Regions from separate parts of the Terrabacter sp. AAH1 genome, predicted to be linked through region 2. Evidence: riboswitches for the same ligand, from Rfam matches in the RefSeq annotation. Region 2 holds a riboswitch; each other region holds the start of a gene.
The links. Region 2 has a riboswitch for cyclic di-AMP ahead of ACXR8F_RS14610 (C40 family peptidase). Riboswitches for the same ligand answer to the same signal wherever they lie in the genome.
Positions count from the first base shown of each region.

Region 1: another riboswitch for cyclic di-AMP. It lies ahead of ACXR8F_RS03660 (transglycosylase family protein); the one in region 2 lies ahead of ACXR8F_RS14610 (C40 family peptidase).
Region 3: another riboswitch for cyclic di-AMP. It lies ahead of ACXR8F_RS05905 (CHAP domain-containing protein); the one in region 2 lies ahead of ACXR8F_RS14610 (C40 family peptidase).

Region 1 covers NZ_JBTJJV010000001.1:779,365-785,066, reverse strand. Annotated here, with positions in the region: gene ACXR8F_RS03665 (serine/threonine-protein kinase) at 1-1,610, shown strand, start outside; cyclic di-AMP (ydaO/yuaA leader) riboswitch at 1,878-2,051, shown strand; gene ACXR8F_RS03660 (transglycosylase family protein) at 2,057-2,716, shown strand; tRNA gene ACXR8F_RS03655 (tRNA-Thr) at 2,852-2,924, shown strand; gene ACXR8F_RS03650 (hypothetical protein) at 3,191-3,271, opposite strand; gene ACXR8F_RS03645 (serine hydrolase domain-containing protein) at 3,693-4,721, shown strand; partial or broken gene ACXR8F_RS03640 (IS3 family transposase) at 4,783-5,702, shown strand, end outside.
Region 2 covers NZ_JBTJJV010000009.1:94,647-100,348, forward strand. Annotated here, with positions in the region: gene ACXR8F_RS14605 (metal-dependent transcriptional regulator) at 13-708, shown strand; cyclic di-AMP (ydaO/yuaA leader) riboswitch at 968-1,137, shown strand; gene ACXR8F_RS14610 (C40 family peptidase) at 1,140-1,898, shown strand; gene ACXR8F_RS14615 (DsbA family oxidoreductase) at 1,996-2,679, shown strand; gene ACXR8F_RS14620 (hypothetical protein) at 2,853-4,184, shown strand; gene ACXR8F_RS14625 (STAS domain-containing protein) at 4,169-4,675, opposite strand; gene ACXR8F_RS14630 (ATP-binding SpoIIE family protein phosphatase) at 4,672-5,702, opposite strand, start outside.
Region 3 covers NZ_JBTJJV010000002.1:414,261-419,962, reverse strand. Annotated here, with positions in the region: gene ACXR8F_RS05925 (alpha-mannosidase) at 1-1,404, opposite strand, end outside; gene ACXR8F_RS05920 (VOC family protein) at 1,457-1,840, opposite strand; gene ACXR8F_RS05915 (hypothetical protein) at 2,062-2,856, shown strand; gene ACXR8F_RS05910 (class F sortase) at 2,886-3,662, shown strand; cyclic di-AMP (ydaO/yuaA leader) riboswitch at 3,925-4,111, shown strand; gene ACXR8F_RS05905 (CHAP domain-containing protein) at 4,115-4,972, shown strand; gene ACXR8F_RS05900 (alkene reductase) at 5,205-5,702, shown strand, end outside.

The sequences.
Region 1 (5,702 bases), on a different contig from region 2:
ACGTCGCGCACGACGCCGACGCCCGCCAGCGGCTCGCCCGCGAGGTCGAGACGCTCTCGCGCATCCGCGACGCCCGCGTCGCCACCGTCATCGACGCCGACGTCATGGCCCCGCGTCCCTACATCGTCACCCGCTACGTGCCCGGTCCCGCCCTCGACGAGGTCGTGGAGGACCACGGGCCCATGGAACCGGCGCAGCTGGTGCGCGTCGCGCGCGGCATCGCCGAGGCGGTCCGGTCCATCCACGCGTGCGGTGTCGTGCACCGCGACATCAAGCCGGGCAACGTCCTCATCGAGGACGGCGAGCCGGTGCTCATCGACTTCGGCATCGCCCACCTGCAGGACGACGTGCGCCACACGGTGGGCGGCCTGGTCATGGGCACGCCCGGCTACCTGTCGCCCGAGCTCGTCGAGGGGGCCGCGATCACCGACGCCACCGACTGGTGGGGCTGGGCCGCCACGATCACGTATGCCGCGTCGGGGCGCCCGCCGTTCGGCCGCGCCCGCATGGACGCCGTGCTCGCACGCGTCCGCGCGGGTGACGTCGATCTCGAGGGCGTCGACCCGCGCCTGGTCCCGCTGCTGCGCGCGTCCCTCTCGCCCGACCCGTCGCGCCGACCCCACGCCGACGAGGTGCTCGCAGCCCTCGAGCTGTACGCCGCCGGACGCGCCGCGACCGTGCCGACGCCGAGCGGTGGGGTCTGGGACACCGGCCGAGCCGGTGCCCCACCGTCGGGGCCGGGGGACACCCAGGTCGTCGAAGGGCACAGCACCGCCGTCATGCCACCGGTCGGCGCGACGGCCGTCCAGCCCGCAGCCGACCCTGCGCGGTGGGCACCACCCCCGAGCGGGGTGCCGGCGGCGGCACCCGGGCAGGCGGCATACGCAGGCAGGTGGGACGACGAGCCCGACGGCGACTGGGGCGGCGCGGAGGTCTACGACGAGCGACACGGCGCCTCCGACTACTGGCCCGAGGACGAGTGGGACGGCGACGACGAGGTCGTCGAGCGCGAGGGAGACCCTCGCATCGGGCTGCCGATGCGTAGCGGGCTGCTCGCGGCCGTCGCGGTCGCCTGGACGGGGGCACTCATGGCCTGGCCGGGCGCAGCGCTCGTCGCGCTCGTCGTGCTCTCGGCGCTCGCCCGCGCCACCGACCGCTCGGTGACGGCACTCGTGCTGCGCCGCTACGACTACGGCCGCAGGCGCAGCGACGTGCCCTTCGCGGTCGTCTCGAGCCCCTGGCACCTCGTCGTCGGCACCGTGGCGACGGCCGTCGGTCTCCTGCTCCCCGTCGCGGTCGCACTGGCCAGCATCTACGCGGTCGCGTTGCTGCTCGCCGGCACGCAGGGCACCGAGCTCGGGCCGGGCGCGCCGCTCACGCTGGCCGTCGGCGGCGCCGTCGGTCTGCTCGTGCTCTGGTGGGGGCCCGGAGGGGCGTCGCTGCGTCGCGGGTCGCGCTCGATGGCGCGCCGGATCGTGCCCGCCGGCATCGCCAACCAGGCGGTCACCCTGGTGCTCGCCGTCGCCGGCGTCGTCGTCGCGCTCGTCGCGCTGCAGGCCGGTGAGAGCCTCACCTGGGCACCCTTCGGGAGCAACCCGCTCGGCCGCTGACGGTAGCGACCTCGGCCTCCAGATCTCGCTCGTATCGCGAAAAGATCACGAAACTATCTCGGGTTGCCTTGTGCGGCGCTGCAGGCGTCACGTACCGTCTGTGCTCGGCGGCTCCCACCCTCACGGGAACAAGGGCGATCCATGCGAAGACCTCGTGCCGCTTTCCTGGCGTCCGGCTCCACACGAACGCTCCACAACTTCACATGGACACCCATCAAGAGAACCGTTCCCTGCGTGCGCCGAGCCTCGCCAGCCAGGGATGCAGCCCACACCCGTGGGCCGGGCGAGGACGGGGGACCCAGTGTGGCCAGTGAGTGCATGTGTGTTCGAGCGCATGACAAGAGGACGAGATCTGGCCTTGGGGTGAGGTCGCGCGAGCGACGGGGCACCTGACGCCCTAACCCGACAGCTAACCCCGCAGGCGCGCGTCAGGAAGGAACAACCTCATGCAGTACCTTTCCAAGCACGCTGCCGCCAAGAAGATCTCGGTCAAGCAGCGCATCGCAGGAGTCGGGATCGCCGGAGCCGCCACCATCGTCGGCGGCATCACGACCGCGGGGTCGGCCAAGGCCGCCTCCGTCTGGGACCGCGTCGCCGCGTGCGAGTCCGGCGGCAACTGGTCTATCAACACGGGCAACGGCTTCTACGGAGGCCTCCAGTTCGTGCAGAGCACGTGGGCCGGCTACGGTGGCCGCGCCTACGCCCCGCGCGCCGACCTCGCGACCAAGGCCGAGCAGATCGCCGTCGCGCGGCGCGTGCTCGCGTCGCAGGGCCCGGGTGCCTGGCCCGTGTGCTCGAAGCGCGCCGGTCTCACCCGCGCCAACGGTGGCGCCACCTCCGCACCGGTCTCGCGCTCCACGGTGCGCAAGCCGGTCGCGGCGAAGAAGCCGGTCGTCAAGAAGGTCGTCAAGAAGAAGTCCTACGCCAAGCCCGCCGTGTCGACCGGCAAGGGTGCGCGCATCACCGTGCGCAGCGGGGACACCCTCGGCAAGATCGCCGCGCGCTACCACGTCGCCGGCGGCTGGAAGGCGCTCTGGAAGGCCAACGCCTCCCGCGTCTCCAACCCGAACCTCATCTTCGTGGGGCAGGTCCTGCGACTGCCCTGAGTTGCTGGTAGAACTGAACCGGACGGCCTCGCGCGACCAACCCCTGGGTTGCGCGGGGCCGTCCCCTCTTTTTGGGCGTATGCCGTCCGCCTCGGTTACGCTTTCGCCCGTCCGCGGCGTCTGCGTCGCGGGCGTGCTGGCGTGGCGCAATTGGCAGCGCACCTGTCTTGTAAACAGGTGGTTGGGGGTTCGAGTCCCCCCGCCAGCTCTCTGACCTGCGGAAACGTGGTGCGAGTCGCACTCCGACTTGCGTCACCCACCGCTTTGCCCACCATTTTCGGCCGTGGCGAGGCCACGGAGCGGGTCCACCGACTCCAGCACCGCCGGCACCCGAGGGTCGACGAGGCCGCGGCCCTGCTCAGTCGTCTGGCCAGTGCGAGCCCGAGGCCTGACGGGCGGGATTCGCTAGCTCCCAGTGTCCGCGTAGTCGGGAACGGGCCGAAGGAGACGGTCGACCTCTTCGATGTCGACGCGCTACATCCTCGGCCCGGTGCGGTAGGCCTTGAGCCGGCCCGCTGCGATCCACCGCCGTACTGTCCTCGTGTCAACACCCAAACGGTCAGCCGCAGACTGCAGCGGCTGGGACCGAGCTGCCCCTAGGGCGCGCGACGGACGCCTTTATCGACACCACAACGGGCTGACCAAACCAGGCACGCGAGCGGCGCAGGTGGAGGAGACTCGAAGAGTGCGACTCAGGAACTTCCTGTGCTGGGTCGCGGGCCCTGTGTTCCGCGCGGGGCCCGCCGACGAGGACATGCTCGTCTTTCACCGAACGCGGCACGCAGGAGCAGCCGCAGCCAGTACTGCCGCCGCCTGGCCGGATTCCATTGGGGCGCGATCCGCCGCGCGCGCTCGGGGGCGCCGTGTCGCTGGGGTTGCCGGACTGGTGGTGGGGCTGCTGCTTGTGACTGGCTGTACGGGCGACTCCCTCGCTCCGCACCCTGCGTCCTCCTTGGCGCCGTGTCCCGCAGGAGACGTGCAGCGCCAAGCATTGGAGGCGAGAATCTCCGCCGCCCTCAGGGAGCAGCTGGCCCTGCTGAGCGACTATCAGCTCCGCGAACTGCGGGCCGTGCTGGTCTACGTCTGCGGTGCGCCGGTCCATGAGGAGTACCGAGCCTCGACGCCGGACGACACCCACAACGTGCACTCGGTCACCAAGAGCGTCGTGGGGACCCTGATGGGGATCGCCTTGGCCGACGGTTCCCTGAAAAGCCTCGACCAGACCTTGGGCGAGTTGCTTCCCAAGGAACGAAGCGTGATGAGTCCGGCGGTGGCGCGCATCAAGCTGCGCCAGCTCCTGACCATGACGGCGGGTCTGGACGCCGACCTACCTGACAGCTCGGTCGGGGCGTGGATCCAGAGCGACCACTTCGTCGAGGGCATCCTGCGGCAGGGCGTCATCGGGAAGCCCGGCGTATTCGCCTACTCCTCGGCCAGCTCGCACCTACTGGCGGCGATCCTGGCCAGAGCCACCCACCGCTCCGTGTTGAACTACGCGACCGAGAAGCTGTTCGGGCCACTGGGCATCGAGATGAGCGGCGCCGCGCAGCCGCTCCTGGTCAAGGCCTCGGCCGCGGCCTACGACAAGGCCCAGTTCGCTTGGCCGGTCGACCACCAAGGCATCAACTACGGGGCCTCCTTTCTGAAGCTGCGGGCCCGGGACATGGCCAAGCTGGGGCAGCTCTACCTCGACCAGGGCACGTGGCAGGGCAAACAGATCGTGCCCCAGAGCTGGGTGCAGGAGGCCACCACCGGGCAGGTGGACGTACCGGGAACCCAAGGTGCGGACCGCTATGGGTACCAGTGGTGGGTCACCACCGCCGGCGGCCACCCCGCGTACGCAGCCCTTGGGTTCGGCGGGCAGCTCATCGAAGCGGTCCCGGACAAGGGGCTGGTGGTGGTTTTCGCCACCCACGTGGACACACTCGCCAACGTTGCACAGGGACCTAGTGTGCACTTCTACCAAGACGTGGTGTCCGGCGCGCTGGTGCCAAGTCTGCGGTAATGGGACTGCTGCACGAATAGGTGACATCTGATCTGTGGCGCCACGAGGCGCCGCTGGAAGGATGTGCACCCTCCCCAAGCCCTACCCGAGAGAGTTCCGTGACGACGTCGTGAACGTCGCCGACAGTCGCGAGCCGGGCCAGTCGCTCAAACAGATCGCAGCCGACTTCGGCATCGCCGAGTCCTGCCTTCGCAACTGGATGCGTGACGCCGACGTCGAGGACGGCGTCAAGCTGGGAACCACCGCGACCGAGAATGCTGAGCTGTGCGAGGCCAGGAAACGCATCCGTCTGCTCGAGCAGGAGAACGAGGTGCTTCGACGGGCCGCGGCCTACCTGTCCCAGGCGAACCTGCGGGAAGATGAGGTACCCGCTCGTCCGTGAGCTCGCCGCCGACGAGATCCCCGTCGCGTTGACGTGCCGGGTCCTGAAGATCGCCCGCCAGCCCTACTACCGCTGGCTCGCTGCGCCGGTCACGAAGGCCGAGCGGGCCGAGGCCCACCTGGCCAACGCGCTGTTCGACGCCCACCGGGACGACCCGGAGTTCGGCGACCGGTACCTGGCCGACAAGGCCCGCGACGCCGGCCAGCAGGCCTGCGACCGGACGATGTGGCGGGTCTGCTCGGCCAACGGCTGGTGGAGCGCGTTCGGCAAGAAGCGCGGCAAGGACGGCAAGAAGCCAGGGCCACCGGTCCATGACGACCTCGTCAAACGCGACTTCACCGCCGCCGCGCCCAACCGGCTGTGGCTCGGACATCACCGAGCACCGCACCGGCGAGGGCAAGCTTTACCTCTGCGCGGTCAAGGACGTCTACTCCAACCGGATCGTCGGCTACTCCATCAGCGACCGGATGAAGTCGCGGCTGGCCGTCAACGCCCTCGCCAGCGCGGTTGCCCGCCGCGGGCAGGTCGCCGGCTGCATCCCGCACACCGATCGCGGATCGCAGTTCAGGTCAAGGAGCTCGTCCACGCCCTACACGGCC
Region 2 (5,702 bases):
GAGGGTATGACCGTGACGGACCTGATCGACACCACCGAGATGTACCTCCGGACGATCTACGAGCTCGAGGAAGAGGGCATCGTGCCCCTGCGCGCTCGTATCGCCGAGCGTCTCGGCCACTCGGGCCCGACGGTGTCGCAGACCGTGGCCCGGATGGAGCGTGACGGGCTCGTCGCCGTCTCCGGTGACCGTCACCTCGAGCTGTCCGACCACGGCCGCCTGCTCGCGACCCGCGTCATGCGCAAGCACCGCCTGGCCGAGCGCCTCCTCGTCGACGTCATTGGCCTCGAGTGGGAGTACGCACACGACGAGGCGTGCCGCTGGGAGCACGTCATGTCCGAGAAGGTCGAGCGCAAGATCCTCGGCCTCATCGGCGGTGGCCTCGAGTCGCCCTACGGCAACCCCATCCCCGGCCTCGACGAGCTCGGCATGCACCAGGACGAGGACTTCCTCACCGGCCTCATCCCGCTCACGACAGCCGTGCGCGACAGCGCCGCGAGCGTGACGATCCGCCGCATCGGCGAGCCGGTCCAGGTCGACCCCGAGGCCCTCGGCCTGCTGACGAGCGCCGGCGTCGTGCCCGGAGCGCGCGTCGACGTCACGCGCGACGGGTCCCGGGTCGTCGTCGTCCGCGACGGCGGCGAGCCCTCGACGGGCGTCTCCCTGCCCGACGACGTCGCCGTCCACGTCTACTGCCAGACGGCCTGACCCCCCGCCTCGCCCGCCTCGCCTCGAGGCGTCACCACGCGGCCTGACCACCGGCCTACGTCAAGGTCTGCCCCGATCGGCCGGGGCGTTTTGGCACACCCTGCCACGGGTTGTCCGCGTCGTGTCCGAGTCGCGGGACGCTTCCGAAATTGGTGCTGACCCGGAGGTGACAACTCGGGGCGGGTTGGGTAGTTTGGCCGCACTTGCTCTCCCCGTCGAGCAGGTGCCCCGGGTCGGACCGCCTAGTCCTGCCATCGACCTGTGGCCAGTGACGAACCGCATGGCAGGAGCGGGGGAACCACTTTCTCCGGGCGTCGAGAGACGTCCTTGGGGTGAAGCCCTCCGTGGACCGCAACGGTCCGAGTGAAGGCCGGGCGAGTACCTCCAGCCCGAACCCGACAGCTCACCTCGTAGGCGTCGAGAGGTCAAACGTGGCTCAGAACGTTCCCGGGCGCCACCGCGCCCCCGGTCGATTCAACGCGATCTCGGAGCTCAAGACGATCGCGAAGGAGTCGGCCCAGCCGGCCGTCAAGGGCGCCGCGATCGTTGCCGCCTCGGGTGGCCTCGTCGCCTCGTTCGCCGGCACGGCGAACGCCGCTGACGGTGTCAGCGCCGCTGCCGGCCCGGCGGTCGTCGGGCCCCAGGTGGGCTCGCTCAAGGCCGCGAACGCCCTGTCGGCCATCGGCTACGGCAAGCCGGCGCTCAAGACCAAGCCCCTCGTCATCGAGGACATCAAGGTCAAGCGCGAGCGCGCCGAGGCTGCCGCCGACAAGGCCGCCGCCGAGCGTCGTGCCGCCGCGGCCGAGCGCGCCTCGCGCTCCACCGCCCGCGTCGCGCTCAACGACGCGAAGATCCCCAGCGCCTCCGGCATCGTCGGCATCGCGCAGTCCTTCTTCGGCGTCCCCTACGTCTACGGCGGCTCGTCGCCCTCGGGCTTCGACTGCTCGGGCCTGACCTCCTACGTCTACCGCCAGGCCGGCATCTCGATCCCGCGCACGGCCTCCGCGCAGCAGGCCGCCGCGACCCGCGTCAGCGACCCCCAGCCGGGCGACCTCGTCTTCTTCGGCTCGCCGGCGTACCACGTGGGCATCTACGTCAGCCCGGGCCGCATGATCGACGCCCAGCGCCCCGGCACCGTCATCGGCAACCACTCGATCTGGACGCGGCCCTCGGGCTACGGCCGCTTCTGAGCCTCGCACGACCTCTCGTGCCGTTGTGCCCTCGCCGACTCCGGCGGGGGCACAACGCGTTTCGGGCCCGTCACCGGCTCCGTGGTTGACTGAGTCGATGACCGACCAGTCTGCTGCCGAGTCCACGACCCTCATCGAGCTCGACCTCTGGAGCGACCTGGTCTGCCCTTGGTCGTGGGTGGCCAAGCGACGGGTCGAGGCGGCCGTCGCGGCCTTCGAGCGACCGCACGACGTCACCGTGCGGCTGCGCTCCTTCGAGCTCGACCCGGACGTCCCGCGGGGCGGCGGTGTTCCCGTGAGCGAGCACGTGGCGCTGCGGCACGGCGGCGACGCGGAGGCAGGGCGGCTCATGAACGCCCGGGCCAGCGAGGTCGCCGAGGCCGACGACCTCTACTTCGACTGGGACCGCGCCGTGCGGGCCAACAGCTTCGACGCGCACCGGCTGTGCGCGCTGGCCGGCGAGATGGGCGGCCCGGCCCTGCGGTCCGCGGCCGTCGAGCGCTTCCAGTCCGCGCACTTCAGCGAGGGCCTGCCGATCGACGACCACGAGGTGCTCCAGCGGCTGTCGGCCGAGTGCGGCCTCGACGAGCGGCGCGTCTCGGCCGTCCTCGCGTCCGACGCGTACGCCGACCAGGTGCGGGCCGACGAGGAGAAGGCACGCTCGATGGGCGTGACGTCGACGCCCTTCGTCGTCGCCAACGCGTATGCCGCCGTGTCGGGTGCGCGTCCCGTCGACGACTACCTCGCCCTCCTCCGTGGAGTGGCGACCCAGACAGTCTGAGCTGCGGCCAAAAGCCGCGAATCGCCCATAGCGCAACGCGATTCGTCCACCTGCTGGCATGTCGCGCCCTGACGGGCGACAGCGCAGGTGGTCGGGGTGGAGGATGCCCACAGGTGCGTGGCCGTGACGACGGCTCGGTGAGTCCGGGCTCGGGACGGGAGAGCGTGGAGCGCGTGGGCGACGAGCACGACGAGGTGGACGAGGCGGTGCTCGCCGCCTGGCGGTCGCTGCCGAGCGAGCACCGTTTGGTGCTCTGGCAGCTCGTGGTGCACGACGAGGGCCTCGGCCGGCCCGCTCCGCCGCGCCGGCCGTCGCGCCGGGGCGTCGCCGCGCCGGCCGAGCGTGCCCGCGACCGGTTGCGGCTCGGGTTGCTCTCCGAGCTCGTCGCGAGAGCGGAAGGCCCCGAGTGCGCCGCCGCCCGTCGCGCCCTCGCAGGTCACCTGCGTCACCTGCCGTCCGGGCCGGGTACGCCGGAGGCGGAGCAGCACCTCGAGGTGTGCGAGCGGTGTCGCACCGCCGTGGCGCTCCTGGACGACGTGGACGGTGCGATCAGGTCGCGCGTTGCACCGGCGCTGCTGCCCGGCGCCTTCACCACGGCCGTGGTCGAGGACGGGGCTCCTCCGGCCTCGGCCGCCACCGTCGACTCGGCGCCGTCGACGCCTCCGGCGGCGCGGGTGCTCTCCATGCCGGGCCGACCGGCCGCGTTGCTCACCGCTGCCGGGGCACTCGTGCTGGCTGCCGTGATGCTCCGGCTCGCGTGGGCCCCCGGCGGCGGACTCACGGCGGAGGCGCCCTCGCCTCGGCCGCCGTCCGTCGCGACCCTCTCGGTGGACGCGTCGCCCGACTCGGACCGCGCGGCCGCCGCGGCGTCCGGACCCCGGCCGGTCATCGGTGTGGCCGTGGCGGAGTCGGTCTCTGGTCGCCGTGGGACGGTGTCCCTTCCCGCAGGTGGTTCGCGGCCCGACGGGCCGGCCGGCCTCCGCGCTGCTTTCGCCCAGCGCCGTGGGGCGTCCGGCGTCGGCGGCGGGGCGACAGTCGGGCTGCGTACGCGTCCCTCAGCGGTCACCTCGCCGCCCTTTGTCGCGTCACCCGTGGCCTCGGCACCGGTTGCCTCAGCTCCTGGAGCGTCGGCCACCGCGCCTGCGACGGCGTCGACCACCCCACCCGCAGCGACCACGACGGCGCCGCCTCCCGGGCCGGTCGTGCCGCCAGAGGGCACCGTCACCACCCTGGTCTTCGTGCCCGCGGACCAGGGGACGTTCGTCGCGACGCTGGCGGTGAGCCAGGGCTGGCTGCTCACCTCGGTGGTGGACGTGCGCGGCACCCAGGCGGTCGAGCACGTGGCGACCCCGTCCACCGAGGTCGTCGACCGGATGCACGCGGGTCGGGTGATTGTCGAGGTCACGAAGGCGGCCGGCTCGGCCGGGGCAGGGCTGCTGTCGGTGTCGTTCGTGGGCCCGTCGGGCTCGGTGCTGCCCGGTTCGGGCACCTACGCGTTGCGTTGACGCGGGGCATCGTCCTCATCGTCGGCGTCTTCGTCGGCGTCCACCTCGGCGTCCTCAGGACCTCGCGCTCCGTCGACCTCGCCCGCCCCTGACGGCGCGGCGGCGTCGGAGGAGGGGATGGCGGCATACGGCCGGGGAGAGCTGGGGGTCCCCGGCGCACCCGCTGGGGCGACCTCGTCGACGGGGATCACCTGGCTGAGGCGCGTCAGCTCGACGACGGCGCGGATGGGGGAGGCCTGCGGCACGACGAGGCGCAGGTCCTGGCGGCGGTCGCGCAGACGCTCGGAGAGGCGGAAGAGCGTGGCGATGGCAGCACTGTCGATGTACGTCGTGTCGGTGAGGTCGAGGACGATGAGGGTGACGTCGTCCGGCACACCGTGGGCGACGGCTTCGATGACGTCGCGTGCGTTGGACAGGTCGACCTCGCCCGAGATGCGCACGAGCTGGGTGGCCCCGTCACGCTGCGTGCGCACCCGGGCGAGCTCGCTCACGCGAGGCTCCCCAGGCGTACGCGCCGGGTGAGCCGCACCTCGGTGCCCGACGGGGTGTGCCCGACATCGACGTCGTCCATGAGGGAGTGCATGAGCTGCAGTCCCCACCCGCCGCCGCGGTCGGCGGCCGGGCGCCACTGGCCGTGGTCGCGCACCCGGAGCTCGAGGTCGTCGCCGACGAGGCGCGCGGAGAGCTCGAGGGGCCCCGCGGCGTTCGCGCCGCTGTAGGCGTGCTGGACGACGTTGGCGCAGGCCTCGCCGCAGGCGACGAGCACCTCGTTGGCCTCGCTCTCGGGGACGCCGGACTCGTGCAGCCACCGCCGCAGGGCGCCCCGCAGCTTGACGAGGTTGCGCGCCTCTGCGGGCAGGCTGAGGGTGAGCTCACCCTCGACGGAGACGGCCGGGCGCATCGCGAGCAGGGCCACGTCGTCGGGGATGTGGTCGTCGTCGAGGAAGGTCGCGAGGAGCCGGTCGCACAGCCGCTCGAGCGCGTCGGCGGGGGCGCTGTCCGTCGCGTTCGTCGCGTCCGGTGCGGCTGTTGCGTCCGGTGCGGCCGTCGCGTCCGGTGCGGCTGTCGCTTCTCGGCTGAGGCGGTCGAGCCCGGCGGAGAGCGAGACTCCGCGCCGCTCGACGAGGCCGTCGGTGTAGAGCAGCAGCGTCGAGCCCGGCTGGAGCACGTGCGTGCTCTCGGCGAAGGACCCGTCGAGGGTGACGCCGACGGGTGGGGCGAGAGCGCCCGTGAGGTAGGTGGCGCTGCCGTCGGTGACGACCAGGGCCGGCGGATGGCCGGCGTTGGTCCAGCGCAGCTCACGGGTGGAGGGGTCGTAGACGAGGTAGATGAGCGTGACCATCTCGGGGACGGGCAGCTGGGCGACGAGCTGGTGGACGCCGTGCATCACGGCTGGCGGCGAGGGGTCCTGCAGGGCGTACGCGCGCAGCGCCATCCGCACCTGCACCATCGTCGCGGCGGCCTGCAGGCCGTGGCCGGCCACATCGCCGATGGCCAGGGCGAGGAGCCCCTTGGGCA
Region 3 (5,702 bases), on a different contig from region 2:
GTCGCCGAAGCCGAACGGGATGAGGGCCCGCCGCGAGCGTCCCTTGTCGAGGTGCTGCCGGGCGGACCGGTGCACGTCGGCGCCACCGAGCTTGCTCTCGTAGGTGTCGGCGGGAGGGAAGTGCGTGAGGATGCGGGTGCCGTCGATGCCCTCCCACCAGAACGTGTGGTGCGGGAAGGTGTTGGTGTCGTTCCAGCTGAGCTTCTGCGTCAGGAACCACTCGGCGCCGGCGAGCCGCGCGATCTGCGGGTAGGCCGCCGAGTAGCCGAACGAGTCGGGCAGCCAGACCCCGCGGCACCGGACGCCGAGCTCTCGCTCGAAGAAGCGCTGTCCGTGGAGCAGCTGGCGCACGAGCGACTCGCCGCTCGGCATGACGCCGTCGGCCTCGACCCACTGGCCCCCGACGGGCTCCCACACGCCCGCCGCGACGGCGTCCTTGATCCGCTGCCAGATCGCAGGCTGGTGCTCCTTCGTCCACGCGTACTGCTGGGCCGACGAGCAGGCGAAGACGAGCTCGGGGTAGTCGGCGGCGAGCGCCGTGACGTTGGCGAAGGTGCGCGCGCACTTGCGCACCGTCTCGCGCACGGGCCACAACCAGGCGGAGTCGATGTGCGCGTGGCCGACACCGGTGAGCCGCTGCGCGCTCGTGACCGCGGGCGCCGCGAGCACGTCGGCGAGGGCCGCTCGCGCCCCGGCGGCGGTCCCCCGCACGTCGTGGACGTCGAGGGCAGCCAGGGCGTCGTCGAGCGCGGCCGTCACCTCGAGCCGGCGGGCATCCCGCTCGGGCAGTTCGGTCGCGAGGTCGACGAGCACGTCGAGGTCCATCGCGAGCCCGAAGACCTCCGGCTCGAAGACGGCGACCTCGACGTCGCCGAGGACGTAGCGCGGCGCGGCACCGGCCGTCGCCACCTCGCCGAGCCTCGTGGGGCGGAACCCGTGCTCCATCACGGCCGGGTTGCCGGCGGCCTCGAGGAAGAGGTGGATCGGCTCGCCGCCGCGCGCCTCCGACGCGACGCGGTGCCACCGGTTCATCGGGTGGATGCCCTTGAGCGGTGTGCCCTCGGCGTCGTGGAGCAACCCCTCGGCCTGGAACCCCGGCCCCTCGCCATGGAAGCCGAGGTCGACGACGACCTCGACACACTCCCCGACGAACGCCTCGGGCACCGCCCCGGTGATCTCGAACCACCACGTCGACCACGGCTCACCCCATGGCGTGCCCGGCGCGACCGGCTCGAAACAGCCGCCCGCGGCTGAGGCCAGCGCGTCCGCGACGGGCACCGGCTCCCCCGGCACCGGCCACGCGGACGTCGCGAGCGGCACGCGGTCGCGGTGGACCGAAGGGGTCACGTGCTCGGCGAGCACGCGGCGGGTACGGCGCAGGACATGGGCGCTGTCGTCGAACACCCCCCGACCCTAGCCACGCGGCATACGGCCCCGGCGGCTCAGCGCCGGCGGGTCACGCCGGCGACGACTCGATGACGCTGAGGACGTTGCCGGCAGGATCGGTGAACCACGCGATGAGCGGGCCGCCCTTGCGGAAGACGCCCTTCTCGTCGGTCTCGGTGGGCGTCCCCTCGTACCGCTCGAACGTGACGCCCCGCGAGGTCAGCTCGTCGACAGCCGCCTCGACGTCGTCGACCGGGAAGTTGAGCACCGTGAACGTCGCGGGCTGGTGGTTCGGCTTCGGGTAGACGACGACCGGCCGGTCCCCGGCGAGATGCAGCGTGAGCATGCCGTTCTCCTCGGTCACCGAGAGGCCGAGCGTGTCGGCGTAGAACGCCTTCGCCGCAGGGATGTCGTCGACGGAGAACCCGCCGAACGCCTTGGAGCTCTCGAGCACGGCCCTTGTCCCTTCCTCCGCAGGGCACCGGTCGCGCCCCGTCCCTCCCAGTCAAGACCCAGAGAGGCGCATGCGTGGCCGGACCGGCGAAAAGGCCCGGCACCGATCCAATCCGGACGGCTCGCGACAGCGAACCCCACCCGGAGACGGTCGATGACGACCCCCCGTCTGAAGCAGAGCAGGTTGGACGGCTGTGTCTCCTCGTCAAGGAGGAAGAACAGATGCGCACCAGCACCACTCGCACCACCACTCGCACCACCACTCGGATCGCGGGCGCCGGCCTGGCCGCTGCTGCCGCGATGGCATTGTCCGTCGGCCCCGCCTTCGCGGCCGACGGCTGGGTCAGCGCGAAACTCGAGCCCGTGCCCGGCAGCGAGGTGTCCGGTTCCGGCACCGCCCAGGTGACGGTCACCGGCAACACGATCAAGGTCGAGATGGCCGCACGTGGCCTGCTGCCCGACCAGCCGCACGCCGCGCACATCCACTTCGCGGCGGCCGCGCGTCACGAGTGCCCGACCATCAAGGACGACACGAGCGGGGACGGCACCATCAACACGACCGAGGGCGGACCCGCCTACGGCGACATCGTCGTCTCGCTCACGAAGACCGGGGACACGAGCCCCAAGAGCGGCCTCGCGGTCGACCGCTTCAGCACCGCCCCTGGCGGCAACCTCAGCTACGAGCGCGGCAGCATCACCGTGTCCGACGGTGTGGCCGCCGCCATCGCCAAGGGCCAGTCCGTCGTCGTCGTGCACGGCGTGGACCACAACAAGGACGGCAAGTACTCGGGCGACACCAAGAGCGACCTCGACCCGAAGCTTCCGACCGAGGCGACCGACCCGGCCCTGTGCGGGGCGCTGCACGTTGCGCCCACCGGCGGCATGCACACGGGCGGCGGCCTGAGCGGCACGACCAACACGAACGGCATGCTCCTCGCCGTCGGAGGCGCCGCGCTCTTCGCTGCTGCCGGTTCCGGCGCCTTCGCCGCCCGCCGCTCCGCCCGGTCGCGCTCCTGACCGGCTGACCGACCGGAGACGAGCATCACGTGACAGAGCCGAAGGAGGCCACGTCGGGCCGCCGCGTCACCGCCGGTGTCGCGGCGGCTGCCACGGCGTCGGCGCTCCTGCTCGTCGTGGCCGTCGTCGCGCTCGTCCTCGGCCTGCGTGGCAGTCCGTCATCGCCCGGTGCGGCGGGCACCCCGCCCGCTGCACAGCCGGCAGGCAGCGCGCTGGCGACCGTCGGCGCGACAGCCTCCGACTCCCCCGCACCGTCGGTGTCCCCCGGTCAGGGTGGGACGCGGGCTGCGGGGAGACCGGGCACCTCGGGGGCCGCGCCTGCGGGCACTCTGCAGGGCGGCCCCTTGGCGGCCTCGGAGCCCACCCTGCTGGAGATCCCCTCCATCGGCGTCCGCTCGCGCACCTTCGTGCCGCTCGGGGTCCAGCCTGACGGCACGATCTCAGTGCCCGGCACCGCTCAGGAGGTCGGGCTCTACGACGGAGGCCCGACCCCCGGACAGCTCGGCCCCTCCGTGATCGCCGCCCACGTCGACACACCGTCCGGCGTTCCCGGAGTCTTCTACCGCCTCGGCGCGGTCAAGGCGGGCGACGTCGTCGAGGTCACGCGCCGCGACGGCTCGCACCTCGTCTTCACCGTCGACAAGGTCGCCGCCTACGAGAAGTCGCGCTTCCCGACCGACCTCGTCTACCGGAGCGATTTCCGACGTTCCGAGATCCGCCTCGTGACGTGCGGTGGGCCGACCGACAGCCGCAACGAGTACCGCGACAACGTCATCGTCTTCGGCCACCTCACGAGCGCTTCCTGAGCACGCCCGACCACCCGTGGCGACTCGCAGCCGAGGGGGTCGGCCGTCTCGAGCCGGTCAAGCGCGAGTCATGTGACTCGCGTCACAAGGCACGAAGGTATGTCGCAGGTAAAGATGCCCAAAACGGACCTTCAACGATCTTTCCGGCGAGTCCCCGTTACCTCAACGTGACTTTTGCCGGCAACGTCGTCTACTCTTCCGAGGGTCCGGCCACCTGGTCGGGCGCTCGCGAGGTGGACCGCCTAGTCCTGTCACCGCCTGACGAGCGAGAGCAAACCTTGTGACAGGAGCGGAGGAACCACACGTTTCTCCGGGCGTCCGGCGCCACGACTCCGGACGTCCTTGGGGTGAAGTACTCGCCCGGATCGCGACTCGTCGCGGGCCGGGGGAGCGCCGGGCACCTTTCCGCCCGAACCCGACAGCTAACTTCGTAGGCGCGGAGAGGTACACGTGTGAACAACGAGATCATCCGCGGCCGCCACCGTGCGCCCGGCCGACACAACCCCCTCAACGAGCTCAAGGTCCTCGCGCGCGAGACGGCTCAGCCGGCCATGAAGGGCGCGGCTTTCGTCGCGGCCACCGGTGGCCTTGTCGCCTCCTTCGCGAACCCGGCGAGCGCCGAGCCGCTGTCCGGCACGACCGCCGGTGCTGCCGCCGTCGGCCCGGCCACCGGCGCCGTCCCCGCCGCCTCGACCGCCCTGGCGAAGATCGGCTACGCGCCGGCTGCGCAGAAGGCCGTCACCCAGCGCGCCACGGCTCCCAAGCCGCGCGTCATCGAGGACATCCAGGTCAAGACGGAGCGCGCCGCCGCCAAGGCTGCCGCTGCCAAGGCCGCCGCGGAGCGCAAGGCTGCTGCCGCGCGCGCCTCGCGTGACCTCACCCGTCGCACGCTGACGTCGACGACGTCGACGACGAAGTCGGTCAGCAACGGCTCGGTCCCGAGCGCGTCCTCCGGCATGCGTTCCGCCTACAACTGGGCCACCAAGGGCCAGTGCACCTGGGGCGCGCTCGCCAAGTGGCACGCGTCCGAGGGCTACTACCCCGGTGGCTGGACCGGCAACGCCATGGAGTGGGCCTCCGGCGCCGCGAGCGCGGGCTACACGGTGACCGGCACGCCGCGCACCCGCTCGATCCTCGTGATGCAGCCCGGCGTGCACGGCTCCTCGAGCGTCGGCCACGTCGCCTGGGTCACCGCCGTCAACGGCAACGAGGTCACCATCATCGAGATGAACGCCCTCGCCGGCCCGTACAACTACAACACCCGCACCCTGACCGACGGTCCGGGCATGAAGTACATCTACGCGCCGTGACCCACACGCAGACCCACGCGGTCTGAGCGCTGGTCGCGAAGGGGAGGATGCCGACGGCATCCTCCCCTTCGTCGTGTCTGACGGGTCACACCCGCCGCACGCCGGGTCGGACTCGCTCCGCCCACCGGGAATGTGCGTCGCCCTGTCCGACTTGTCGCCTAGGTAGTTGAAGGCTCCACCGCATTGCGGCAGCGAGCCGCCGACCATCCCCGACAACGTGAGGAGCAGGCCTGTGTCCACGGCCTTCGAGACCATCCGCATCGGCCGCTGGGACCTCCCCCAGCGCTTCGTCATGGCGCCGCTGACGCGCAACCGTGCCGGCGCCGGGCAGGCACCGACCGAGCTGAACGCCGAGTACTACGGCCAGCGCGCGAGCGCGGGCCTCATCATCACCGAGGGCACCCAGCCGAGCGCCGTCGGCCAGGGCTACCTCGACACCCCCGGCATCCACTCCGACGAGCAGGTCGCCGGCTGGCGCCTCGTCGCCGACGCCGTGCACCAGGGCGGCGGCCACGTCGTCGTCCAGCTCATGCACGCCGGACGCGTCGCCCACCCCGACAACAAGGGCGGGCTCGAGAGCGTCGCCCCGAGCGCGATCGCGGCGCCGGGCTCCATCGTGACGCCTTCGGGCGAGCAGCCGTATGCCGTCCCGCGGGCCCTCGAGACCGACGAGATCCCCGCGCTCGTGGCCGAGTACGTGCACGCGGCCCGCCAGGCGATCGCGGCCGGA